Regions from separate parts of the Glaciimonas sp. PCH181 genome, predicted to be linked through region 1. Evidence: predicted binding sites of a transcription regulator. Region 1 holds the regulator's gene; the other holds the start of a gene.
What was found. The regulator FNR, encoded in region 1, switches genes on or off when oxygen is low (the NO sensors DNR and NnrR bind a similar motif). The targets are predictions, from matches to a motif close to TTGATNNNNATCAA.
Positions count from the first base shown of each region.

Region 1 (10,608 bases):
ATGCGTCACCATGGATTGCAAATCGACTCGGCCAGATGCAACCACGTTCATCAATCTGCGCATGCGTTCTTTGCCACCGGGACACAAGGTAGTGATGATTTTGTAATCGCCCAATCCAGCGGCAAAAATATCCATCGATATAGAAATCTTGCCGGAGTAAACACCAAGACTGGAAAGCGTGCCACCCGGTTTTAGTACGCGCAAACAACTCTCAAACGTTTGTTGCGTGCCCAATGCTTCAATCGCGACATCGACGCCGCGCCCATTGGTCAAGCGCATAATCTCGGAGATCGGATCGGTCTTGGTGTAATCAATAGTCACATCGGCGCCCAATTTCTTTGCTACTTCAAGACGCGTACTCAAGCCATCAACCGCAATAATCAGACTGGCACCCTTTAATTTCGCGCCTGCTGTTGCACATAAACCAATCGGCCCCTGCGCAAAAATAACGACCGTGTCGCCGATCTTTATTTCGCCACTTTCCGCGCCGCCAAAGCCTGTACTCATAATGTCAGGACACATCAATACTTGTTCATCTGTGAGCCCATCCGGTATCGGCTCAAGATTCGACATCGCGTTCGGCACCAACAAGTATTCCGCCTGAGAACCATCAATGGTGTTGCCAAACCGCCAGCCACCGGCCGCTTTGCCACCACACTGCGATGCGTGCCCATCCAGACATGGATGACATTGACCGCACGGCGTTATTGCGCCGACGATCACGCGTTGACCCACGGTATACCCAATGACCCCTGCTCCCAATTCTTCAATCACGCCCACCGGCTCATGCCCAATCGTGCGGCCCTCCGCAACGGGATATTCGCCCTTCAGAATGTGCACATCGGTGCCACAAATCGTTGTCGTCGTAATTTTGATTAATGCCTCGCCAGGACCAGCAACCGGTATCGGCTTTTGCTCTAACGCGATTTTCCCGGGGCGGATAAATACTGCTGCTTTCATGGTGCGCATCGCTACTCTCCTACAAATCCGGATGATTAAAAACGCGTCTGACCGTATTTTCCTTCAGCATATCTTTGCGGTCATCCGCACGGTATTGGCAACAAAAACTGTTATCAGCATTAATGTCTATCGGACTAATTTTCACAATTTATGGGGCGATACTTCAGTCCCCTGCAGCGGCCTTATACACGATGACGGGTATGCCGGAGTACGCCAGCACTTTTTGCGTCTCGCTACCTAACATCAATTTGTTGACGCCTTTTCTACCGTGCGACGCCATAAAAATCACGTCGCAGTGATGTTGTTCCGCACTTTTTACAATCTCCTGCGCGCACCAACCTGCTGGCGTATAGACTTCGCAGACAATGCCTGCCTCGCGTGCCGAGTCAGCGATTTGCTGGACGTTCTCTTTGGCGGACTGCTCGACAGCCTCTTTCAACAAACGCAGATCTTCGGTCCCGCCCAGCATCGTGACCGGGAAATAAGAATAGATTTCGGCGACTGACAAACCTACTATTTTGCTGCCATTGCTTTTGGCAAACTTAATAGCGGCCTGAACAGCCTTCGTAGACAGATCGGAGCCGTCTGTCGCCAACAATATTGTCTTGAACATGATTTTAGGTAGAGGAAAGTGATGAATGAAACGATCCTATGCCTGTTCTTCTGAGCAATTTTTGACGTGGATCAAATGCAGAACGATAGGATAGATAAAACTAGCGGGTATTCGCCATTTTCAGCACCGGATTGGCAACAGCACACGGTCAACCACCTCACGCAAACGTTACGAAGGGTGCCAGAAATGAGACAGTCAGGAGCACATTTTTAAGCGATTGGCGTGCTGTAAGGATGTGTTAACAATTTTAGAGTACAGTCATCTTAAGCAGCGTTTACAGTTGCATAATCAACATTTATCGCTATAAATTAACCAAAAGTTCGCTATGAATTCGCTATGAGTCAGCCCCTTTCCTTCACCACATCGGCCACTTTGAATATCGGTGCTTTAAAAGCGAGTTGCGCTGGTTGCAGCCTGCACCATTTGTGTCTGCCTATGGGTCTGGACGATGCGGATATCAACCGCCTGGATCAGATCGTCGGACGCCGTCGTCGTCTGTTGCGCGACGAAAGTCTGTACCGGATGGATGACCCGTTCAAAAATCTTTACGCCATCCGCATCGGGCATTTCAAAACCTATCAGCTCAATCCAAGCGGCGAGCAACAAGTTACCGGTTTCCAGATGACTGGCGAATTGCTGGGCATGGATGCGATCAGCGCGGACCGCCATCAATGCGATGCAGTGGCGCTTGAGGATAGTGAAGTGTGCGAAATCCCATTTTCGCGGCTGGAAGAACTGTTCGGTCACATTCCCATGTTGCTGCGGCACTTTCACCGAATCATGGGACAAGAAATCACGCGAGAGCAGAATGTCATGCTGTTGCTGGGAAATATGCGCGCCGAACAACGCTTTGCCGCGTTCTTGATTAATCTGTCATCACGCTATGCTGCACGCGGTTATTCTTCTACACGCTTCCAATTGCGGATGTCGCGCGAAGACATCGGCAACTATCTTGGACTAACCATCGAAAGTATTAGCCGGTTGGTGACACGCTTCAAGAAACAAGGCTTGCTGAAAGTCGATAAGCGGGAAATCCAACTACTCGACCCGGCATTATTAAAGGCGCTGGCAGCAGGCACCGAAAGCTGCAATCCGATGTAAAGCTGCCATATCAAGCCGAGGGATAGCCTTCGCCGGACACTTTCAGCAAGTATTGCGTCAACAGGCTTGCCAGCGAACAAAATAACCAGAAAAAGAAGAAGCCGATGGTGTAGCCCGCTATCGGCGGCAATACTTGCAGGCCGCCAAGGCGGAGTAACTCCTGCGGATCAAACAACGCAAAAAAACAACCTTCGGCAACTGCGGCCACTAGAAAAGATGGCCAAACAATGTTCATCGCTAATCGCAACATGATCCTGCCCTCGTTTCTCTACCGGTCCATTTCACTATCTGTCGGCTGGCGATAAATCGGCATGCAGACCAAGCATCTGCTGCGGCCATTTCCACAATCCGGTCAAGCGCCAGTCGCGTCGATCACTTTCGACTAGTACTTGCCATTGCGCTCTTTCCAGCATCGGCAAAGCAATCGTAAAACTGCCATTCGGATCTAGTTGCGCGACCAGTTTGATATCTTTTTCAGGCTGGGTGGGATGGGCAAGATGGATTAATATTTTTCCGGGCACTGGTCCGCCAAATCCCAAAACAGAACCGCTTAATTTACCCGCTGAAGGATCGTAACGGGCATCCAGCTTCAGCCCCAGCCCGGTAGCGATACTGTCGCGACGCAAATCCTGATTGATGGCTAAACCCTGTTTATAGTAATCATCCACGACCATCGCATCTTGCCGCGAGAATGCCAGCCAGCCGGTATACGTGGCCGCCATTACGACGATGCCCGGCCCCAGCATGAGCAGCCACGGCCAAGCTTGCTTATACCACGGCCTTTTAGTGCTGACTTGCGCAATTGAGGGCGATGAAGACAACATGCACTTCTCCTTTAAATTTATTTGGGCACGAAAAATACGGCATTTTCTTTCACCTGCAATCCCGCATCGTCCAGCGCCGTCAGTGTGAAGAAGATTTTGTTCGATCCCGCTTTCCCACTTTTAGGATCGACACGTACCCGTACCGGCACCGCACGGGAACTAGCCCCGTCCAAATTGACCTCATCCGGAGAAGCCATCGAGATCGTCGGCATGCCCGATACCGCAATTTTGTAGCGATGCGCGGTTTCGGCTGTGTTCATGACTTGCAGCCGATACACGTTCTCGATCATGCCATCCTCGACTTCCCGTCCCATTGCGCCCCGGTCCCGAATGACATCTAGCTTCAACGGTGTGCGCGTAATCAACGCACCAGAAAAAGCCGAGACGATCAGGAAAAGTAAGCCGATATAAATCAGGACGCGTGGGCGCAATACGCGCTGACGTATCTGTTTAGGTGACAGTCGCTGAGTGATTGCATGCTCGGTCGCATAGCGGATTAATCCCGGCGGTGCGTCGATCTTCGTCATAACCAGATTACAGGCATCGACGCAGGCAGCGCATCCGATGCATTCATATTGCAAGCCCTGCCGGATATCAATACCAGTCGGGCAAACCTGCACGCACATCGAACAATCAATGCATGCCCCCAAAGACTGCGCACCTGCTGTTACCCTGCCCCGTGCACCACGCGGCTCCCCGCGTGTCTTGTCATAGGTAACAATCAGCGTATCCTGATCGAACATGGAACTCTGAAAACGCGCATACGGACACATATATTTGCAGACTTGCTCGCGCATCCATCCCGCGTTGCCATAGGTTGCAAACGCGTAAAACAAAATCCAAAACGATTCCCAGGGGCCAAGCCCCATGCTGCTGACCTCCGCCATCAACGCGTGCACAGGCGTAAAGTACCCAACGAAGGTGAAGCCGGTCCAGAGTGCAACTAGGCCCCAGACACTATGTTTTGCAGATTTTTTAATCACTCTTGCGACCGACCAAGGCTGTTTATTCAACCGCATCCGTGCGCTACGCGTCCCCTCTATTTTCCGTTCGACCCACAGAAATATTTCCGTATAGACCGTTTGCGGACAAGCAAATCCGCACCATACGCGCCCAGCAATCGCCGTCACCAAAAACAGTGCATAGGCGCAGATAATCAACAGCGCCGCCAGATAGATAAAATCCTGCGGCCACAACACAACGCCGAAAATATAGAATTTGCGTGCGCCCAGATCAAACAGCACCGCCTGCCGTCCATTCCACTGCAACCATGGCAAGCCATAGAACACCAGTTGCGTCAGCCACACGCATATCCAGCGCCAGGTCGCATAGCGGCCCTTTGCTTCACGCGGATAAATTTCCTCGCGTGCGGCGTACATCTTGATCACTGCCTCAGGCGGCGCGAGATTATTCATGGCAGATCACACTGACGTTAAAAATTGGCGGCAAAGTCCAAAAGCAGCACGATCATTGTTCATAGAGATTTGATTTTTCATTCGACAAGCTCCATACATAGGCGGCCAGCACGTGGACTTTGGCTTCACCCAAAAAGTCTTTAAATGCGGGCATCGTGTTGTTACGCCCTTTATTGATCGTTTCCATAATGGTTTCCACACCGCCGCCATATAGCCATATTTTGTCGGTCAAATTCGGTGCTCCCAGCGCCTGATTACCCACTCCGCCCGGACCATGACATCCGGCGCAAGATCCAAATTTTGCTTTACCGAATATGACCTTGATCGGGTCTGCAGTGGACCCCGACAGACTTAATACATAGTGCGCAACGTTTTCTACATCTTTGTCAGTACCCAGCGCTGCCGCCATCGATGGCATCTGACCATGACGCCCATACAGAATCGTAGTCTGGATGATGTCCGGTGCGCCGCCATACAGCCAATCCTTGTCCGTCAGATTGGGAAACCCTTTGCTGCCGCGTGCATCCGAGCCGTGACACTGCGCACAATACGTCAGAAATAAACGTTCTCCGATCGCATGTGCCTGAGGATCGGCAGCGACGATCTTGATATCCTGCTGCAAATACTTGTCGAACAAAGGCCCATATTGCGCGTCCGCTTTTTTCAACTCATCCTGATACGCGCCAGTCGATTTCCAACCCAGTTTTCCGGCGTAACTTCCCAGCCCCGGATACAACACCAGATACACCAAACCGAACACGATGGTGATATAAAACAACCACATCCACCAACGCGGCATGGGCGTATTCAGCTCAGTCAGATCGCCATCCCAGACGTGCCCGGTGGTGCCTACTTGCGCAACGGCTGACGCTGGCGCATCCAAGGTAATCGATGTTGCTGCTAATGGATCAACTGGCAAAACGACCTTGTGACGTGACTGCGACCATAGTAATAAACCGCATCCAAAAATGCTGAGCAACGTCAATACGGTAATGTAAATACTCCAGAATCCACTGGTAAAATCAGCCATGACGATCCTCCGTTTGCGGCGCTGTCTGATCTTTCAGCGTGACGCCTTCATAGTCATCATCATCAAACGGCAAGCGCGCAATAGCATCAAAATCGCTGCTGCTTTTAACGCAATACGTCCAGCCGAGAATGCCTAAAAATGTGGCCAGACTAATAACCGTCATCACGATGCTGGCGTTAGAAAAAATATTCTCGATAGCCATGATCAGTTCCTCGCCTTGATCAATATTCCTAATCCTTGCAGAAAAGCGATCAACGCATCCTGCTCGGTTTTGCCTTCTAGCGTACCCGGGGCCAGCGTGATTTCCGCTTCCGAATACGGCACGCCGAGCCGCTTCAACGCATGCATTTTCGCGACCACATCATCGGGAACCAACGGTGTCGTCGCCAGCCACGGATAGCCCGGCATATTCGATTCAGGCACCACGTCACGCGGATTATTCAAATGCGTGCGATGCCATTCATCGCTATACCGCCCACCCACCCGCGCCAGATCTGGCCCGGTCCGCTTCGATCCCCACTGAAACGGATGGTCATACACAAATTCACCTGCCACCGAATAATGGCCATAGCGCTCAGTCTCGGCGCGGAACGGACGGATCATTTGCGAATGACATCCATAGCAGCCCTCACGCAGATAAATGTCACGCCCGACAAGTCTTAGCGGAGAGTACGGTTTTAGTCCGGTAATCGGCTCGGTGGTCGAACGCTGGAAAAACAGCGGCACAATTTCGACCAGACCACCGACGCTGACGACCAGTACCACCAGCGCAATCAGGAGCCATGGATTCTTTTCGATCCATGCATGGGAAAATTTCATTGTTGACTCCTTATATCAAGCGGCTAAAGGTAAGAGAGATGGAATTCGTCCCTCGACAGCGACCCCGTCGCGCATGGTCATGAAGGTGTTGTAAGCCATCATCAACATGCCCGAGAGGTATAGCAGACCGCCGCTAAACCGGATCACGTAGTAAGGAAAAGTTGCCTTCACGCCTTCAACAAACGAGTACGTCAGCGTGCCGTCGGCATTAACGGCGCGCCACATCAATCCCTGCATCACCCCGGCGATCCACATCGAGGCGATGTACAGCACAATGCCAATCGTCGCGACCCAAAAATGGGTCTCAACCAGACGCATGCTCCACATTTCGCGTTTTCCAGACAAGCGCGGAATCAAGTAATAAATTGAACCCATAGTAATGAATCCGACCCAGCCGAGCGCCCCGGAGTGGACATGCGCGATGCCCCAATCTGTGTAATGCGACAGCGAATTGACGGTCTTGATGGCCATCATCGGGCCTTCAAAAGTGGCCATTCCATAGAACGATAACGATACGATCAAAAATTTGAGAATCGGGTCAGAACGCAATTTATGCCATGCGCCAGACAGCGTCATCATCCCGTTAATCATGCCGCCCCAGGATGGCGCCAACAGGATCAGAGAAAACACCATGCCTAGCGATTGGGTCCAGTCAGGCAAGGCGGTGTAATGCAGATGATGGGGTCCGGCCCACATATACGTAAAAATCAGCGCCCAGAAATGCACGATAGATAGGCGATACGAATACACAGGGCGTTCTGCTTGCTTGGGAATGAAGTAATACACCATGCCGAGATAGCCCGCAGTCAGAATAAAGCCGACCGCATTGTGTCCATACCACCACTGGATCATGGCGTCTTGCACACCGGCATAGGCAGAGTACGACTTCCACATCGATGCAGGCATGCTGGCACCGTTGACCACGTGCAGCAACGTTACGGCAATAATGTAAGCGCCAAAAAACCAGTTCGCCACATAGATATGCTTCACTTTGCGCTTGATCAGCGTGCCGAAAAATACGATTGCGTAAGCGATCCAGACGATGGCGATCAGGATCGTGATCGGCCATTCCAGTTCTGCATATTCTTTGCCACGCGTCAGGCCCATCGGTAACGTGATGACCGCTGCGATCAACACCGTTTGCCAGCCCCAAAAGGTGAAAGCTGCCAACTTGTCCGAGAATAGCCGTACCTGACAGGTGCGCTGCACGACATAATAAGAAGTCGCAAACAAGCCACATACACCAAACGCAAAAATAACAGCGTTGGTATGCAAAGGCCGCAAGCGTCCGTAACTTAACCACGGTATATCGAAATTAAGTGCTGGCCACGCAAGTTGTGCGGCAATAAAAACACCGACCATCATGCCCACCACACCCCAGACCACGGTTGCGATCGTGAACTGCTTGACGACCTTGTAGTTATAGTTCAGTTCTGTGTCCAAAAGAGTTCTCCGAAATTGCAACGATGACGGAGCGAGAGTAAAAGTTTGGGCACTTAACATCTTTGATGTGAATCAAATTACATCGCAATTGACAGTAATTGAACGATGTCATTGCAGTCTGCGGGAACTAATGCAGATGGACTATTTATCCATCGCCATCCGGTCTGACATTTTCAGATTTTTGGTTGATTTCAGGGCGATCATCGTCATGCAAAATCCGTAAGGCCGGACCGATCATGTCATCAAATTGCCCGCTATCGGACATCCTGAAAAATAGCCAGATCGCAATGAAGACGATGCCAATGCTGAGTGGAACGAGCAGAAAAAGTGCCTCCATAATCAGCACCTTTACATTGAAGAAGTTCGCAAGGATGGCGACGTTACCAATGCCCCCGTGGCAGCCTCAATGCCGTCGCCCGACTTATGCTTTATTCGCCGCAAACGCAATGCGTTTAGTACGACTACGGCCGAACTGACAGACATGCCGATCCCGGATAACCAGGGATTCAGCAATCCAAGCGCGGCAGCAGGTATTGCCACCAGGTTATACAGTAGCGCCCACGTCAGATTCTGTCGTATCACAGAGAGCGTCTGCGCCGCCGTCGCATCCACTTCCGAGAGCGACGATAAGCGGCCCGACAGCAGCACACAATCGGCGTGCATCTGGGCCAGCGCCGCGCCATTCCCCATCGCAAAGGACACATCGGCCGCGCGCAATACGGCAGCATCATTAATGCCATCGCCAACCATTGCCACAATTGCCCCATCGCCTTGCAACGCCTGAACGTAGGCCAATTTTTGTTCGGGCAGGTACTCACCCAACGCGGTGCTTATCCCCAGCGCCTCCGCAACATGCCGCGCAACAGCTTGCTGATCGCCGCTGAGCAGAATGACAGTTTTTCCCGCGGCACGGAAATGGCTGACAACCTGCCGCGCATCGCTGCGCAAGCCGTCGGCCACATCAAAACGGGCAAGCCAGTTAGCACGCGAACCCAGATAGATTGAAGTTACGCCCACTGCGGCTTGTGCGGTAACCGAGTAACCGGCCAATTTCTCAACGAAAGCAGCAGCCCCAAAACGGAAAAGTACACCATCGACGCTGCCTTCCAATCCCTGCCCGGCAACCTCGCGCACATCATTGACACAGCTAGCGGCAAGGGGCGATAAATCACTTTCTTGTTGTCGGCTCCGATCTTTCGCCGCATCGACAATCGCGCCAGCCAGAGGATGCGCACTGAATACCTCTAACGCTGCGGCAACTTGCAAACACCATTCTGGCGATGCAATCCCGAGCGTTTCTATATTCTGCAAAACCGGCTTGCCGACAGTCAATGTGCCGGTCTTATCAAAAATAATATGCGTGGCGCGATGCAATGTTTCTAATACGTGCGGCTGCACGATCAGGATCTTTCGCCGTACCAATCGGTCGGTCGCGGCAGCCAGCGCAGTAGGAGTGGCAAGCGATAATGCGCATGGGCAGGACACCACCAGCACGGCAATCGCAATCGGCCACGCACGCGCTGGATCAATCCATTGCCACAGAAAAAATACCACCACCGCGAACAAGAGGAGTCCGCCGACAAACCATGCCGCGACTTTGTCAGCCCATAACGACAGTTGCGGCTTACCCTGTCCTGCGCGCACGATCAATTGCATCAACACAGACAGCGTGCTGTCCGCGCTGGCGTGTGTGACCCGCATCACAATCGGCTGGGTCGCATTGATTGCCCCCCCGGGCAAATTCGCCCCAATCGTCTTGGACTGCGCCTGACTTTCGCCGGTCAGCAACGACACATCGACGGTAGTCGTGCCTTCAAGAATCACACCATCGGCAGCAATCGCGTCGCCCGGCTTGATCAGGATGACATCGTCCGCACGCAATTGCGCCGCCGGTATCAGTTCGGTATCGCGGCAAAACGGATATCCCGGCATGCGCCATGCCGAGGCAGGCAAGGCGTGATGCAAATTATCCAATGCCGAAGCCGCCTTGCGCCGCGCCATAAGCTCCAGATATCTGCTGCATAACAATAAGAAAATAAACATCGTAAGCGAATCAAAATACACGTCGCCATGGCCCCGCAAGGTTGCCATCACGCTGCCGCCGAAAGCAGCCACAATGCCGATCGATACGGGCACGTCCATGCCCAGCCAGCGATGTTTCAGATTGATCCATGCGCCATAAAAGAACGGCTGCGCCGAATAACAAATCGCTGGCAAAGTTAATAACAATCCAGCCCATCGCATCAGGCTGGTCATTGCTTCATCCATCGTGCCGTCGGTGGCCAGATAGACCGGCAGCGCATACATCATCACCTGCATCATCGATAAGCCAGCAATAAACAGCTGGCGAAAAAGTTTTTTTCTGGTGCGCTCTAATTGTTCGCCATGTCTGACCGGATCAAA
Region 1 is NZ_PYFP01000001.1:1,368,983-1,379,590, forward strand. Features, by position in the region: gene C7W93_RS06195 (NAD(P)-dependent alcohol dehydrogenase) at 1-969, opposite strand, end outside; gene C7W93_RS06200 (universal stress protein) at 1,124-1,573, opposite strand; gene fnr (fumarate/nitrate reduction transcriptional regulator Fnr) at 1,910-2,674, shown strand; gene C7W93_RS06210 (hypothetical protein) at 2,685-2,924, opposite strand; gene C7W93_RS06215 (FixH family protein) at 2,959-3,498, opposite strand; gene ccoG (cytochrome c oxidase accessory protein CcoG) at 3,516-4,913, opposite strand; gene ccoP (cytochrome-c oxidase, cbb3-type subunit III) at 4,966-5,943, opposite strand; gene C7W93_RS06230 (cbb3-type cytochrome c oxidase subunit 3) at 5,936-6,145, opposite strand; gene ccoO (cytochrome-c oxidase, cbb3-type subunit II) at 6,148-6,762, opposite strand; gene ccoN (cytochrome-c oxidase, cbb3-type subunit I) at 6,778-8,205, opposite strand; gene ccoS (cbb3-type cytochrome oxidase assembly protein CcoS) at 8,351-8,542, opposite strand; gene C7W93_RS06250 (heavy metal translocating P-type ATPase) at 8,554-10,608, opposite strand, start outside.

Region 2 (10,608 bases), on a different contig from region 1:
AAAAGTTGTCAGGCGTTGTCGCGCTTTGCCTGTCCTAGACGTTTTTTCACCCGGAACAGCATGAATCAGCAGCAAGATAAGCGAACTCAGCCACCTAAGTCACCGGCTTTGTCGCAACGTAGCGCGACCCAACTTACCGACGTCATTGACCTCGCCGAGACCGCTAACATCGAGCCGGCGTCCATCGCCGCAGCCATGGATCAAGTCCAAAAACGCGCTTATCGTCATGCTTTGAAGGTTGTTTCGCCCTCTTTGGCCGGTATTGCCGCCTGGGGAGCAGTGTCCGGGATGGCGATGGTGAAGTCAGGGTTGACGCTGTGGCATGCGCTCGGTATGTCGATTTTTGTCTATGCAGGCTCGGCGCAATTAGTTGTATTGCCGTTGATTGCCGCGCAAGTACCGATTCTGGTGATTTTCTTAACCGCGACTATCGTGAATTTGCGCTTTCTGATCTTCGGCGCAGCAATCGGGCCGCATTTTGCCCATCTGCCGTGGCACTTGCGGCTATGGAATGGCTATCTCAATTCCGATCTGGCGATGGGCTATTTTCCCCAGCGTTATCCTCTGGGAGGCGCGCATCCCGTCCCTGAAAAACTGGCCTTTTTTTCTGGCATTAGCCATGCTAGCTGGATCGCCTGGCAAGGAGGTTCGATCGTCGGTATTTTCCTGTCTGGCTATATTCCGACAAGTTGGGGCATCGGCTTTGCCGGAACGTTGGCGTTGCTAACGGTAATGGTCCCGATGACGATTAATACCTCCGCGCTGGTGGGCGTCATCGTGTCCGGGACAGTTGCTGTGCTGGCATTTGGGCTGCCTTATCGACTTGGCCTGTTATTGGCCGTGATACTGGGCATGATTGCGGCGGTGATGGCCGATAGTTGGAGCGAAAAGCGGCAAACAGAGAGGTTATCGGGCATCGCCCCATCTTTGAATACAGATATAAGCGCTAATAGGGAAGACCGATCATGAACGAACTGGACATCTGGATAGTCATCGGTTGTATGGTTTTAGCCACACTGGTGACGCGTTGCCCATTTTTTTTACTCGGTCATGCCGTTAAGTTGCCGCCCAAAGTGCAACACGCATTACGGTACGCGCCCGCCGCAGCGCTGGCAGCCATCGTGATACCGGATTTGGCGCTGACCGGTGGTGTTATCCACCTCAGCATGGACAATCCACGGCTGTTGGCGGGGATCGGCGCGGTGGTTTTCTTTTTATGGACGCGGCGCATGCTGGCAACACTGGTACTCGGCATGGGCTTGTTTACCGTTCTACGTCTGGCTGTGTAGTTTGTTACAAATAGCACTGCCGCATTATGTTGCACCCGGGAAAGACTCGCCAAAAACGGTGTTTTCAGAGGCTAGTGGGGTAAAATAGCGCCTTTTCCACCCGGATATCTGCCTGATCGACATGAAATTTAATCGACTGAGCGACTTGATCGCGCAAGACCAACTGCAAGGCAAGCGTGTATTTATCCGCGCCGACCTGAATGTGCCACAAAACAACAACGGTAGTATCTCTGAAGATACCCGCATCCGCGCCTCAATCCCAGCGATCCGTCAGGCACTCGATGCTGGCGCTGCGGTGATGGTGACTTCGCATCTGGGCCGTCCGACAGAAGGTGACTTTCAACCCGCCGATACCTTGGCGCCGATTGCGGTTCGTATGTCAGAGCTGCTGGATCAAACGGTAGAGCTACGCCAAAACTGGCTGGACGGCGTTGAAATCGCGCCGGGCCAAGTTGTATTGCTGGAAAATTGTCGCGTTAACAAAGGCGAGAAAAAGAACGACGATGCGTTGGCGCAAAAGATGGCCGCGCTCTGCGATATCTACGTCAACGATGCGTTTGGTACATCTCACCGCGCCGAAGCCACGACCCACGGGATTGCCAAGTTTGCGCCTATCGCTTGCGCCGGACCTTTGCTGGCCGCCGAGTTGGATGCGTTAGGTAAAGCACTGAATCAGCCAGCGCGTCCGCTGGTGGCGATTGTTGCCGGTTCCAAAGTATCCAGCAAATTAACTATATTAAAAGCGCTGGCCGACAAGGTCGATAATCTGATCGTCGGCGGCGGGATTGCGAACACATTTTTGCTGGCAGCCGGTTTTAAAATCGGCAAATCGCTGGCAGAAGTCGATTTGATTGGCGAAGCCAAGGCGATTATCGACATGATGGCCAAGCGTGGCGCATCGGTGCCGATTCCGGTGGATGTGGTTTGTTCGAAAGAATTTTCGGCAGCCGCGACCGCCACGGTCAAAGACGTCAAAGACGTTGAAGACGACGACATGATTCTGGATATCGGCCCTAAAACAGCAGCGATTCTGGCGGCGCAAATTGCGCAGGCCGGCACGATCGTGTGGAACGGACCGGTTGGTGTATTTGAATTTGACCAGTTTGGCGAAGGCACAAAAGTGCTGGCGCATGCGATTGCCGACTCAAAAGGATTCTCGATTGCCGGTGGCGGAGACACATTGGCAGCGATTGCGAAATACAAGATTGCCGACAAAATTGGCTATATCTCCACCGGCGGTGGCGCATTTCTGGAATTTTTGGAAGGCCGGACTTTGCCTGCGGTGGAGATTTTGCAACAACGTGCTTCACAGTAAACACTTAAGCGCTTAGCCATTTAGCCACGCATTATCAGCATGAGATATTCAGCATTTAGCAGTCCGCTAGTTTTACCACTTCACTTCCAATAAAGGTTGTCATGTTAAAGACTGTGATGCAAAGAGCTACGAAGATAGTTGCCACCATTGGACCAGCATCAAGCGACGCTGAAACATTAACGCGGATGTTTAATGCTGGCGTTGATGTCGTGCGGTTGAATTTTTCACATGGCAAGTCGCAGGATCATATCGATCGCGCCATGCTGGTACGTGAAATAGCGGCCAAATGTGGGCGTCAGGTGGCGATCATGGCTGACCTGCAAGGACCTAAAATCCGCGTTGGTAAATTTGAACATGGCAAGATCGAACTAGTGAATGGTGCGAAATTTGTACTCGATTCCGATTGCGAACTCGGCAATCAGGAACGCGCTGGACTTGATTACAAAGCTTTGCCGCGTGACTTGAAGATCGCCGATGTTTTATTGCTGAATGATGGTCTGATTGTGTTGGTGGTAGAGCGCATTATCGGTAACGAAATACACACCGTCGTTAAAGTCGGTGGCGAGTTGTCGAATAATAAAGGCATTAACCGTCAGGGCGGCGGCCTGTCTGCGCCAGCGCTGACGTCGAAAGACATGGAAGACATCAAGACTGCGATGAGTTTTCAGGCGGATTATGTCGCGGTGTCGTTTCCAAAAAATGCCACCGATATGGAAATGGCGCGGCAATTGGCAAACGTTGCTGGCGAAGCCTACGATCACAAACCTATGATGATCGCCAAGATCGAACGCGCTGAAGCGATTCCGGTTTTGCAATCGATTCTGGACGCGTCCGACGGCATCATGGTCGCGCGTGGCGATCTGGCGGTAGAAGTCGGCAACGCGGCTGTGCCAGCATTGCAAAAACGCATGATCAAGATGGCGCGGGCATCGAATAAATTGACGATTACGGCGACCCAGATGATGGAATCGATGATCGTCAACGCCGTTCCGACCCGGGCCGAAGTATCCGACGTGGCAAATGCCGTGCTGGATGGTACAGATGCTGTCATGACCTCGGCAGAAACCGCGTCCGGTCGTTATCCGGTTGAGACCGTCGAAGCGATGGCCGCGATCTGTTTGGAAGCTGAAAAGTCGGAAGATTGCAAACTCGACGCAGATTTTCTGAATGTGACGTTTACCCGCATTGACCAATCAATTGCTTATGGCGCGCTATTTACCGCGCATCATTTGCGCGTGAAGGCGATTGCGGCGCTGACGGAATCCGGCTCGACGGCCCTGTGGATGAGCCGCCACAATATCGATATCCCTATTTTTGCTATCACCCCTAGCGTGCAGACGCGCCGTAAGGCTGCGCTGTATCGCAACGTTACTTCACTCGAACTTGCCAAATCAACCGACCGCGAAGCTGTGTTGCGCGCCGCGCAGAATTTGTTGGTGGCGCAGGGTGTGGTGCAGCCGGGTGATTTAGTCGTTGTGACCTGGGGCGAGCCGATGGGGCAAATCGGCGGCACCAACGCGTTCAAGATCATGAAGATTGGTGAATATTGATTTCACCGGCTACAGCACAATTTTTATTACCTTTGGAGTATCAACATGCCTCTCGTATCCATGCGCCAACTGCTGGACCATGCAGCTGAAAATAGTTATGGCCTGCCGGCATTCAATGTCAACAATCTAGAGCAAGTTACGGCCATCATGGAAGCCGCCGATGAAGTCGGTGCGCCGGTCATCATGCAAGCGTCGGCGGGTGCCCGTAAATATGCTGGCGAAGCATTTTTGCGTCATCTGATTGAAGCCGCAGTCGAAGCCTATCCCCACATTCCGGTGGTTATGCATCAGGATCACGGCCAGACCCCAGCGGTTTGTATGGCAGCGATTCGTTCGGGCTTTACCTCGGTGATGATGGACGGTTCGTTGAATGAAGACGGCAAGACGGTCGCCAGCTACGAATACAACATCGAAGTATCGCGCAAGGTGGTGGAGTTTTCCCACGCGATTGGTGTCACGGTAGAAGCGGAACTGGGCGTGCTCGGTTCGTTGGAAACCATGATGGGCGACAAAGAAGACGGTCACGGTGCCGATGGCAAAATGACCCGCGAACAGTTGCTGACCGATGTCGCGCAAGCCGCCGATTTCGTACAAAGAACCCAATGCGACGCACTGGCAATTGCAATCGGTACTTCACACGGCGCGTACAAGTTTTCACGCAAGCCTACTGGTGATATTCTGGCGATTGAGCGGATCAAGGAAATTCATGTACGTATCCCGAACACGCATCTGGTGATGCACGGTTCGTCATCCGTACCGCAAGAATTGCTGGCTGAAATCCGCGAATTTGGCGGCGACATGAAAGAAACCTACGGCGTGCCTGTGGAAGAAATTCAAGAAGGTATTCGTCACGGCGTACGCAAGATTAATATCGATACCGATATTCGTCTGGCAATGACCGGCGCGATCCGTCGTTATTTGATGGAAAATCCAAGCAAGTTTGATCCACGCGATTACCTGAAACCAGCACGCGAAGCTGCTAAGGCAGTCGTTAAAGCACGTTTTCTGGCGTTTGGTTGCGAAGGTCAGGCAGCAAAGATCAAGCCATTGTCGCTGGAAAAAATTGCACAGAAATACAAAAAAGGCGAACTAGCGCAAATCGTGCAATAAGAACTTGCAAAATCGCGGTTAAATTAATCGCGATTAAACAAGCTTTTATGCGTGCGCAGCAACCCACTACACGGCCAGGCGGTGATAATTTCTCCCCGCCTGGCTTCTACTTTTGGAACCACCATGACTAGTCTTTACAAATCTTCTATTACTTCTTTGCCGCTGCTGGGTACTGGCAAAGTGCGCGACAACTATGCTGTCGGCACCGACAAAATTCTGATACTGACCACCGACCGTTTGTCTGCGTTCGATGTCGTTATGAATGAGCCGATTCCGGGCAAGGGCAAAGTATTGAATCAGATGAGTGATTTCTGGTTTGAGAAGCTGTCAGCTATTGTGCCAAATCATCTGACCGGGATTGCTCCGGAAAGCGTGGTTGCACCAGAAGAAGTCGAGCAGGTCCGTGGCCGTGCGGTGGTTGCGAAACGTCTGGAGCCAATCATGGTCGAGGCGGTAGTACGCGGCTATATCATCGGTTCGGGATGGAAAGATTATCAGGCGACTGGCGCAGTATGTGGCGTGACGTTGCCAGTGGGTTTGCAACAAGCCGCCAAGCTCGATGAGCCGATTTTTACACCAGCGGCCAAAGCCGAAATGGGCCATCACGACGAGAACATCAGTTACGACGACATGGAACGCCGGATCGGCACTGAGCTCTCCGCCACCATTCGCGATATCAGTATTCAGTTATACAAAACCGCTGCCGATTACGCAGCGACACGCGGCATTATCATTGCCGACACCAAGTTTGAATTCGGCCTCGATCAGCATGGCAAGCTGCATTTGATGGACGAAGTATTGACCGCCGATTCATCACGTTTCTGGCCCGCAGAAAGCTATGCCGTTGGTATTTCTCCGCCGTCATTCGATAAGCAATTTGTGCGTGATTATCTGGAAACGATTACCAGCTGGGATAAAACAGCCCCAGCACCGACGTTACCGGCCGACGTGATCGAGAAAACCGGTGCCAAGTATCGTGAAGCATTAGAAAGCCTGACTGGTGAGAAACTGAAGGATTAATCATGCGTGCAAGCCAACAAAATACACCGCTGATCGGCGTAGTCATGGGCTCGTCCTCTGACTGGGATGTGATGCAACACGCGGTCGCCATACTGGTTGAATTCGGTGTGGAACATGAAGCGCAGGTCATTTCTGCGCATCGCATGCCTGATCAGATGTTCGCTTATGCCGAGACCGCCCGTGAACGCGGTTTGCGGGCGATTATTGCCGGTGCTGGCGGTGCCGCCCATTTGCCCGGCATGATCGCTGCTAAAACCATCGTGCCTGTTTTAGGTGTGCCGGTGCCGTCGAAGTATTTGCGCGGCGAGGATTCGTTGCTGTCGATTGTGCAGATGCCCAAAGGCATTCCGGTTGCGACCTATGCGATTGGCGAAGCGGGCGCGGCAAACGCTGCATTGTCGGCGATAGCGATGCTGGCTTGCACCGATGATGTGTTGGCCGAAAAGCTGCTGGCGTATCGCGCCAGACAGACCCAGATGGCACTTGATATGAAATTACCTCCTGTATGAGTAGCGCGCAACACGTAACATCCGCAACAACCGCAACAGCCGCTGTCGTGATAGCTGACGACGCTTCATTGACCGCCTTCGTCCCCACCACAACGCCAGCAACCTGGTTAGGCGTGATGGGCGGCGGTCAGTTGGGCCGCATGTTTGCGCATGCCGCGCAATCGATGGGCTATAAAGTCGCTGTGCTGGAGCCAGCAGAAGATTGCCCTGCATCGCACGTTGCTGACCGGCACGTTCTGGCTGACTACGATGATGAAGTCGCCTTAGCCGAGTTGGCGTCGTTGTGCGTGGCTGTTACCACCGAGTTTGAAAATGTCTCGCACCACAGTCTGGCATTTTTGGCCGACAGTATTTTCATCGCGCCCAAAGCGGCTTGCGTCTCCATTGCGCAAGACCGTGTCGCCGAAAAAGAATTTTTCACGCAATGCAGTCCGCAATCCAACGTCTTTCCAGCGCCCTATAAAGTCATCGCATCGGATAGCGATATCGACAGCGTGCCTGCGGACTTACTGCCCGGTATATTGAAAACCGTGCGTTTGGGATATGACGGCAAAGGGCAGGCGCGCGTGCGCACGCTGGATGAATTGCGCAGTGCGTATGCCGAGATGAACGGTGTGCAATGCATTCTTGAAAAAATGCTGCCGCTGGCTTACGAAGTATCGGTACTAGTCGCGCGTGGTGCTGACGGTGCGGCCGTCGTGTATCCGATAGCAGAAAACGTGCACCGCGACGGTATTTTGTTTACGACCACTGTACCGGGACCGAATGTTGGCGCCGATGCGGCTAAACGCGCACAAGATGCTGCACTGGCGCTCGTCGGCCAACTGGGCTATGTCGGCGTCCTGTGCATCGAATTTTTTGTGCTGGCGGATGGTTCGCTAGTGGTCAACGAAATGGCCCCACGTCCGCACAATAGCGGGCATTACACGATCGACGCTTGTATTACCAGTCAGTTTGCCCAGCAGGTACGGGCGATGGCGCGCATGCCGCTGGGCGATACGCGTCAGCATTCTCCTGCTGTCATGCTGAATATTCTGGGCGATGTCTGGTTCCCTGATGATAGCGATCAAGTGCGCGAACCAGCCTGGGATCAGATCACCGCTTTACCCGGTGCTGCGCTGCATTTGTACGGCAAAGCCGAAGCGCGTCGTGCCCGCAAAATGGGGCACATCACTTTTGTCGCACCTACGCTGGCAGAAGCGCAGGTGCAGCTCGCCCTCGCTTGCGGCATTCTTGGTATTGCTTTGGCATGAACGGTTCGTCTGCATCCCCGCTGATCGATCTGGAAGCCATTGCGCTGGCCGCGCGCAAACTTGAAGCAGGTGAGCTGGTAGCGTTTCCGAGCGAGACGGTTTATGGCTTGGGAGCGGATGCAGAAAATCCGGCTGCTGTAGCGGGTATTTACGCCGCCAAAGGCCGTCCATCCAATCATCCCGTTATCGTCCATATCGCGCCCGAGGCTGATCTTGAGTATTGGGCGCAGGCGATTCCGTCGCAGGCGCATCAATTGATTGCCGCATTTTGGCCGGGACCGCTGACGCTGATTTTGCCGCGTGCGGCGCATGTTTCCAGCGCGCTTTCGGGCGGTCAGAATTCTATCGGTATTCGTTGTCCCTCTCATCCGGTGGCGCAAGCGTTATTCCGCGCATTTAAAGGCGGTAAGGGCGGTGTCGCCGGACCGTCTGCGAATAAGTTTGGCCATGTCAGCCCAACCAGCGCGCAGCATGTACGCGAAGAGTTTGGCGATGGTCCTGACAGTCCGATTGCGTATATTTTGGATGGCGGTCAGGCCGAAGTCGGGATTGAATCCACTATCATCGATCTGTCACGGGTGGCGACGCATGGCCCGGTGTTATTGCGTCCGGGCGACATCAGCGCCGCGGAGATTGCCGCAGTATTGGGCGAAACTGTACAAGCCCCTGACGCCGCCGCTCCCCGTGCTTCCGGTACGCTGGAATCGCATTACGCACCGCGTACGCCAGTATTGCAGGTCGCACCCGCGCTTTTGTTTGCAACGTTGGCGCAGCTACATCAGGCAGGGAAACGGTTAGCATTGATTTCTTATTCGGCGTCTGCTCAGAACGCCGCACCGTTGCTGGCGCACTACCCAATGCCAGGAACGCCGCATGACTACGCCCATCATCTTTACGCTGCGTTGCGCGATCTGGATCACGCTGCTGCTGATTTGATCGTGGTGGAAACGCCGCCGCAAGAGATTGCGTGGCAGGGAATCAATGATCGTTTGCGTCGCGCAGCGCACGATTCAACCGATATATTCACACCATTTTTGCGCCCTTAAGTTTGTTTGAGGCAAAAATACCACAACGCTAGTCAAGCATGGTCAAAGTGGTGCAAAACTGGCATAGTGTAAAAAAAGAATAGCACGCACGTTCTTTTTAGTGATTGAGAAAAACATGCAAATTGCCTGATATCAACATCAAACTATAGTTTCATACGCGAAAATAAATAATAATAGAGCGCCTCCAGCCAATAGCGATTAGCGAGGCAGGCGCCAAAAAGGGGTGGGGATGCATGCTCCAACACCAATGTAGTACTTACATTTTAAACACCATACTTGGAGAAGACATATGAAAAAACATTTTGCCATGCTGCCGAAGGTCGCCGCTTTAACATTACTGACAATGGCTGCCATGCCAGCAATCGCGCAGCAAGCTGGCGATAACATCGTTGGTATAGGCTGGTTTCATCTGGCACCGCAGGATTCGAGTCAAAATCTGGTCGTTGGCGGTCAAACTGTGCCAAATACCGGCGCTAGCGTTGGCAATGCAGACACGTTAGGTTTGCAATTCAGTCATTTCTTTACTGACAACTGGGTATTATCTGGCGACGCAGGTATTCCGCCTAAATTTAAACTGGATGGCGAAGGCAGTTTGCAAGGCTTGCATATCGGCTCGGCTAAACAATGGAGTCCAGCGCTTCTTGTTAAATACTACTTCGGCGATAAAAATAGTCAGTTCCGTCCCTTCCTGGGCGCCGGTGCTACCTATGTCTGGTACTCGGATGTTAAGTTGGATAATACTTTCCAGCAAACATTAAGTGGCAAAATCAGTGGTGGACGCACAACCGCTTTCACAACTAGTGCCGATTTGAGCAGCTCGTTCGCGCCAGTGATCAGTGCCGGTGCAAGCTATAACTTCGATGCGCACTGGTCGGTTGGCTTCTCGGTTTCTTATATTGCGTTGAAGACAAAAGCCGACTTGACCACCAATACACCGGCTGGCCCAGTACACAGCACAACCAAACTGACGTTGGATCCGATTGTTAGTTTCTTGTCGGTTGGTTACAAGTTCTAAAGTGGCATAAAAGTCTGGCCGGAACTGTGGCTGGTCGTAAAAAAACCTCGATTATGTCGAGGTTTTTTTACGACTATGGAAAGGCAGCAAAGAGAAATCAAATCCTCAAGTAGGCAAATCCAGACGGATTGCGTTAAAGTCACTATAAATGATGAAACTATGAGGGAAATAATATGGCTATCGAAACTGCAGTTATCGGCGGTGGCTGCTTCTGGTGCACGGAGGCGGTCTATCAGGAAGTCAAAGGCGTCGAACATGTCGAATCAGGCTATACCGGCGGCCACATTGTCAATCCGACCTATGAGCAAGTATGCGACGGTACGACCGGCCATGCAGAAGTAGTTGCGATTACGTTTGATAACGAGAAAGTCAGTTTTCGTGCATTGCTAGAGATATTTTTCACCATTCACGATCCGACTACGCTGAACCGGCAAGGGAATGACGTCGGCACCCAATATCGGTCAGTGATCTATTATCAGTCGCCTGAGCAGAAAGAAACTG
Region 2 is NZ_PYFP01000002.1:555,652-566,259, reverse strand. Features, by position in the region: gene C7W93_RS15675 (AzlC family ABC transporter permease) at 61-969, shown strand; gene C7W93_RS15670 (AzlD domain-containing protein) at 966-1,289, shown strand; gene C7W93_RS15665 (phosphoglycerate kinase) at 1,411-2,604, shown strand; gene pyk (pyruvate kinase) at 2,721-4,154, shown strand; gene fba (class II fructose-bisphosphate aldolase) at 4,200-5,264, shown strand; gene C7W93_RS15650 (phosphoribosylaminoimidazolesuccinocarboxamide synthase) at 5,388-6,284, shown strand; gene purE (5-(carboxyamino)imidazole ribonucleotide mutase) at 6,287-6,793, shown strand; gene C7W93_RS15640 (5-(carboxyamino)imidazole ribonucleotide synthase) at 6,790-8,046, shown strand; gene C7W93_RS15635 (L-threonylcarbamoyladenylate synthase) at 8,043-9,092, shown strand; gene C7W93_RS15630 (OmpW family protein) at 9,382-10,107, shown strand; gene msrA (peptide-methionine (S)-S-oxide reductase MsrA) at 10,281-10,608, shown strand, end outside.
Region 2: C7W93_RS15630 (OmpW family protein) is a predicted target of FNR. The motif match lies at 9,215-9,228, and genes of this name have one in related genera.